2 regions of the Planococcus shenhongbingii genome follow, and region 2 is predicted to be linked to the other one. Evidence: predicted binding sites of a transcription regulator. Region 2 holds the regulator's gene; the other holds the start of a gene.

What was found. The regulator Rex, encoded in region 2, represses fermentation and respiration genes when NADH is low (regulators of the CRP and FNR family bind a similar motif). The targets are predictions, from matches to a motif close to TTGTGAAATATTTCACAA.
Region 1: a site for Rex is predicted at 2,166-2,183, ahead of QWY16_RS15440 (AtpZ/AtpI family protein). Genes of this name have one in related genera too.

Annotation. Positions count from the first base shown of each region.
Region 1 is NZ_CP129235.1:3,187,317-3,190,628, forward strand. It holds gene atpF (F0F1 ATP synthase subunit B) at 1-218, opposite strand, end outside; gene atpE (F0F1 ATP synthase subunit C) at 392-616, opposite strand; gene atpB (F0F1 ATP synthase subunit A) at 678-1,388, opposite strand; gene QWY16_RS15435 (ATP synthase subunit I) at 1,416-1,787, opposite strand; gene QWY16_RS15440 (AtpZ/AtpI family protein) at 1,791-2,012, opposite strand; gene wecB (non-hydrolyzing UDP-N-acetylglucosamine 2-epimerase) at 2,251-3,312, opposite strand, start outside.
Region 2 is NZ_CP129235.1:542,968-546,279, reverse strand. It holds gene groL (chaperonin GroEL) at 1-52, opposite strand, end outside; gene groES (co-chaperone GroES) at 181-465, opposite strand; gene QWY16_RS02885 (CPBP family intramembrane glutamic endopeptidase) at 659-1,450, shown strand; gene QWY16_RS02880 (redox-sensing transcriptional repressor Rex) at 1,500-2,132, opposite strand; gene QWY16_RS02875 (ABC-F family ATP-binding cassette domain-containing protein) at 2,316-3,312, shown strand, end outside.

The DNA of each region.
Region 1 (3,312 bases), 1.3 Mb from region 2:
TCTTCAAGCAATTTCTGTGATTCCTGGCGGCTGTGTTCAGCCGTTTCGATTTCACTGGCGATCAAATCTTCACGCTGTTGCATTACGCCCATCAATGGGCCCCATGCGAATTTTTTCAATAGCAACATCAACAAGATGAAAATTACAAGAGTTGCTATGATATCTCCGATGTTTAAAAATTCCCCGGCCGCGCCGAGTACGAGGTGATCAAAAAACACGATTGTTTCACTCCCTTCAAGAGCTTAAAGTTCAGTTTCGTTGAGTTTCTTCTATAATAAGATCTTTTAACGTAAAAGAATAGGTTTTCGAAATCATAAGGTCATACAAACATAAATGGCGAAAAACCTGCCGAAGCATTCCCGCCATTCTGCTTAATGTATGAGAGCCGATACTATTGGTTCATTACGATGAACGCGATAACTACTGCGATGATTGGTAGTGCTTCAACCAATGCTACCCCGATGAACATAGTTGTTTGAAGAACGCCGCGTGCTTCTGGCTGGCGAGCGATTCCTTCAACTGTTTTTGAAACGATAAGACCGTTACCAATACCTGCACCTAGTGCTGCTAAACCTACTGCGATTGCTGCTGCTAATAAACCTAATGAACCTGTCATTGTGATATGTCCTCCTCAGGATAGTTGTTTTTTGTTTTTGCTCAATATGAGCAATTTATACTCAATGGTCGTCGGCAACTTTATGCGATAAATAAACCATCGTTAACATAACGAAAATGAACGCTTGGATTGCGCCAATAAAGATTGAGAATCCTTGCCATGCCATCATTGGAAGGATAGCGGCTGCAAATCCAAAGACACTTGCTGATGCAAGGCCTGCCAATAAAGTAAGCAAGATTTCACCTGCATAGATGTTACCGTAAAGACGCAGACCGAGTGTCAGCGTATTTGCGAACTCTTCAATAATCTTAAGCGGGAATAAAAACGGCATAGGTTTTAAATATCCTGCGCTGTATTGTCCCAGCCCTTTCAGTTTGATGCCATAGTAATGGCTCAAAACGATAATGGTGGCAGCCAATGTCATAGTGACAGTTGGATCAGCAGTTGGTGATTTCCACCAAAGATCTCCATTGACAACTATTGCAAAAGGCAATCCCAGCATGTTTGATACGAAAATGAACATGATCAACGTAATTCCAAGAACATGGAATCGTCCGCCGTCTCTCCAGTCCATATTGCTCTTAATAAGACCTTTAACGAAATCCATAATCCATTCCATGAAGTTTTGCATGCCTTTTGGTTTAAGCTGCAGATTCCGAGTAGCGATAAATGCAATTAGGAAAACGATAAGAGCGGCTACAAGAAGCATCATAACGTTCGATAAGTTAAACCAAATACCGAACAATTCATACATTGGAGCGCCATGATCCACGATAGTTTCACCTCTCTTTCCACTTTATTAATGGTGTTTCACATGATAAACAATCCGTTCTGCCAATAACAGAACATACGGGATCATCAACCCAATTACCGTACTGACCAAGTGAATGTACTCAGCGAAAAGAATTGCTATCGCCACTGCTGCAACACCTGATGCAAACCGTAATGCCGTTCCGAGCGAACGAACCTTCGAGCCTTCTGCCACCGCCCGGTCAAATCCTTCCATCCGGCGAACCAGAATCCACATATTATAAATGCCGAACAAGGAACCGATGATCAGGCCCGCGAAAACTTCTTGATAAGGGGTAAACCCCCAACCAATAACGAATGCCGCAAGGATGAAGTACATCATCTTCTTAAGCCTTGTATAAATCTCCCTTAGTCCATCCATTTTTTACTGGTCTCCTGAGTCGAATTTTCGGATAGTTTGAAACATTGCCCATATACCGATGGCTAATCCTGCGAATAGGCAAATGATCAAGAAAAGCGGGGCGGTTCCGAATTGATCATCGAGCCACATACCTGTAAATGTACCGATGAGTACGGACCCGACAAGTTGTGAGAGGATGGCACTGTAAAGGGCCATCGCTTGTAAGGGACTTTTTGTTGGGCGCATGATAAACCCCTCGAGTTTCGTTTGATTTGACATTTTACCTCTAAAAAGAGCAGTCGCATCAGGCTTTCAGAACAACTTCTTCTATGTAAGAAAACCTTCTCATGCATACCCTTTGTAAGCATACAATAGGGGTAAAATCATGTCAATTCCTAGAAGTGAAATTGTTCACAAGCGATTTTCATCTGTCATATTGTCGACAAATTTCCAAAAAGTATTCTCTCAACACAACTATAATGCTTTACTTCGCAGAAAAGTATTCGATCAAGGCTTCAACTATTCGGCGGGAAGCTTCACCATCTCCATATGGATTGGATGCTTGGGACATTGCTTTATAGGTCTCTTTGTTTGTCAGCAATTCTTTTGCCAATCCATATATTGTTTCTTCATCTGTCCCCGCAAGTTTAAGTGTACCAGCTTCAATGCCTTCAGGCCGTTCAGTGGTATCCCGCAACACAAGGACCGGTTTGCCGAGCGACGGCGCCTCTTCCTGAATGCCGCCGGAATCCGTCAAAATAATGAATGAGCGGGCAGCGAAGTTATGGAAATCCAACACTTCCAGCGGTTCAATCAAATGGATTCTCGGATCACGCCCCAGAATTTCATCCGCGACTTCACGCACTGCCGGATTCATATGAACCGGATAAACCACTTGGATATCGTCATGTTCCGCAAGAAGGCGCTTGATGGCCCGGAACATATTGCGCATTGGCTGCCCCAGATTTTCACGGCGATGGGCCGTCAATAAAATCATGCGGTCTGAACCGATTTTTTCAAGAATGGGATGGCTGTAAGTTTCGCGCACTGTTGTTTTCAATGCATCTATAGCCGTGTTGCCAGTGATATAAATGCTTGTTTCCTGTTTGTTTTCCGAGCGCAGGTTCTGAGCGGATTTTTCAGTCGGCGAAAAGTGGATATCAGCAAGGACACCCGTCAATTGACGATTCATTTCTTCTGGATAAGGAGAATACTTATTATGTGTGCGCAGCCCAGCTTCTACATGGCCAATAGCAATCTGGTTGTAGAAAGCGGCAAGGCTCGCCACAAATGTCGTCGTCGTATCGCCATGCACAAGTACGATATCCGGTTTTGCTTCTTTCATGATGCCGTCAAGCCCAATAAGTGCCCGAGTGGTAACATCACTTAATGTCTGCCGGTCTTTCATAATATTCAAATCGAAATCCGGAGTAATCTGAAACGTTTCCAGCACTTGGTCAAGCATTTCTCTATGCTGGGCAGTTACCGCAACAAGCGGCTCGATGGTTTCAGGATGCTTTTGGAGTTCGAGTACAAGCGGCGCCAT
Region 2 (3,312 bases):
CAGCAGCCATTAAACTGCGTGCATCTTCGCTGAATTTAATTTCTTTTGCCATCTGTAGTTTCCTCCTCTATCTAATTACCATTCTAAATTAAAATAGTTTACTAAGTGATATGAAGTAAGGCAGCGTAGACGCCAGCGGGAAAGCGAAGCTGGCTTGCTTCATATCAACACTACAATTTTTTAGCCTAATACCGCTAAAATATCGTTTTCGCGTAAGATCAAGTATTCATTGCCTTCATATTTAAGTTCAGTGCCTGCGTATTTTGAGAAGATGATCCGGTCGCCTTCTTTGACTTCCAGTTCAGTGCGCTGTCCATTGTCACGGATAACTCCATTACCTACAGCGATCACTTTGCCTTCCTGCGGTTTTTCCTGTGCCGAACCCGGCAGTACAATTCCGCTTGAAGTCTTTTCTTCTGCTTCTACAAGCTCAATAATTACGCGATCTCCTAATGGTCTTAACAATTGAAACACCCTCCTCAGATTATCTATATCGTTTCCATTAGCACTCTAACACCGAGAGTGCTAACCCACTTCTCAGTTTAATAAAATCCCTTGCCTTTTGCAAGTCTAAACATTCACTTTTTTTTATTCTTTGCGGTTACGTTTTGAAACCTCTACAATAGTAGTAATCCGTGAAACGAAAGGAAATCTGTGTATGAAAATAAATGTAAAAGCTAAAGCTGATACAGACCGCTCCGGCAAACAGAAGTTTAGCGTTAAAGCGAGCCGGAAAGGCAAAAAGACGCCGCTATATGTATTGCTGATTTTTATAGCTGTGCAGCTGCTACCGATTTTATTTATTGCACCGACACTGAATTATTTCCGTGGCCAAGGATTGGATGAAGCTACCGCATTAGCCTCTACTTCCGGCTGGCTGATTGTGTTCACTATGGGCGTCGGGTTTATTGTGACCATGATTGTCATTTTACGCGACAAGCGGTTTTTCGATATTTGGAAAGGCAAAAAATCAAGCCTTCTTGCTGCAGTCGGCTGGGGTGTCCTCGGCTTTCTGTTATTGCTGATCGGACAATCTATTGCGGCCATGATTGAAATGGCCATCGGCATCGAAGCTGGATCTGAAAACACCATGGCACTCGTCAATATCGCTGAAGTGGTTCCAATGGCAATCCTCGCGGTTGTATTATTCGGGCCGATACTGGAAGAACTTGTCTTCCGCCGTGTCGTGTTTGGTTCATTGAACCAGACCACCAACTTCTTTGTAGCCACTGCTGTCAGCGCCTTGGTTTTCGCCCTCGTCCATATGGAGTTCAGCCATTTGCTGCTGTACTTCACCACGGGTCTTGTGCTGGCATTCCTTTACCAAAGGACAAAACGCATCATCACTCCGATTATTGCGCACATCATGTTGAACGGCTATGTTATGCTGATTCAATTGAATATGGATAAAATCGAGAACTTCCTGAAGCAGCTCGAAAATATTCAGTAATGAACAAAGCAGAAAAGCCTTCCCCGAATTGATTCGGCGGAAGGCTTTTCTATTGCTGCTTGATTTGGTAAATAAGTGTTTGCAGTTCTACAGACAAGTCGATTGTCTGCACACGGATATGATCCGGAACCGAGATGCGGACAGGAGTGAAATTCAAGATGCCTTTAATGTCCGTTTTCGCGAGGCGGTCCGTGACTTCTTGGGCAGAGCGTGAAGGCACGGTCAATATGACCAGTTCAATCCCTAATTCCTTCATCTTTTCTTCAATGCGGTCCGGATGGTACGTATCAATACCACTGATCCTTTCCCCTTCATACGGCGAGTTTGAATCGAATGCCAGAACAATCTTGGTATTGTGGTTGCGCTGGAAATTGTACTTTAAAAACGCACTTCCCAAATTCCCGACGCCAATCAGCGCCACATTGGTCGCTTCGTCCTGGTCGAGGGTTTTCCGGAAAAATGCAAGCAGGTCCTGAACATCATAGCCATACCCTTTTTTGCCGAAAGCGCCCAAATGGGAAAAATCCCGGCGAATGGTCGCCGAGTCGATTTTCATCGCTTCACTTAATTCCTGGGAGGAAATCCGTTTTTGTCCCGCGTTCGCGAAATTCTGGAGAAAACGGTAATAAAGCGGCAATCGTTTAGTTGTGGCTTGCGGAATTTTTGATGGTTCATGTAACATGCAACGTTACCTCCTGCGGTTATATAAGAAACTTCACTTAGTAGGATTTTCTTCATCCTTACTGACCATTAAAGCGGAATCAAATCGATTTTATCTTACATGAGGCGGCTCGATATGTAAAGCTGGCTTGATTGCGAACAACCCGCCCATCGGCTACACTTAGAGAGAATAGAGGTGACCCACATGATTGTATTACAAGTAAACCAAGTCCATAAATCGTTTGGCGCAGATGAAATCCTCTCCGGCGTCAAACTGGAAGTCCAACACCGCGACCGCGTTGCACTCGTGGGCCGCAACGGCGCAGGAAAATCAACTTTGCTAAAAATCATATCCGGTGAAATGTCTTACGACAGCGGCGATATCATCATGCCGAAAGACTTGACTATCGGCTATTTGGAACAACAAACCGATCTGGAATCAGAAGCGACCGTTTGGGACGAAATGATGACGATTTTCAGTCATTTCCGTGAACAGGAAGCAAAGCTTCGCCAACTCGAAGCACAAATGGCAGACCCGGCCGTTTATGATGATTCCGCACAATATGAAAAAGTCATGCAGGAATACGATACATTGCAGCACGATTTCAAAGATGCAGGCGGCTATCAGTTTGAAGCCGACACCCGAGCCATCCTTCACGGCATGAAATTCTATGCCGAAGACTATGAGAAAAAAGTGGTTTCCTTATCAGGGGGACAAAAAACGCGTCTGATGCTCGCTAAACTGCTGCTCAGCAAACCACAGCTATTGATTCTCGATGAGCCGACCAACCACTTGGACATTGAAACCTTGAGTTGGCTCGAGAATTATTTAAAAAACTATCCGGGCGCTTTGCTGATTGTTTCGCATGACCGCTACTTCCTCGATCAAGTGGTAACGCTTGTCTATGAAGTATCCCGTCACCGCGTCAAAAAGTATACCGGCAACTATAGCCGCTACCTCGATGAAAAAGCGAAGCAATACGAACTCGACTTAAAGCAATTCGAGAAGCAGCAGAGCGAAAAAGCAAAGCTTGAAGATTACGTCCAGCGCAACCTGGTCCGTGCCTCTACCACTAAAATGGCACAAAGCCGCAGACGGGTTCTGGAGAAAACCGACTGGATGGGTGCACCGGACGGCGACGAAAAATCCGCGCGTTTCGGTTTCACTATTGAGAAACAAAGCGGCAACGATGTCTTGAATG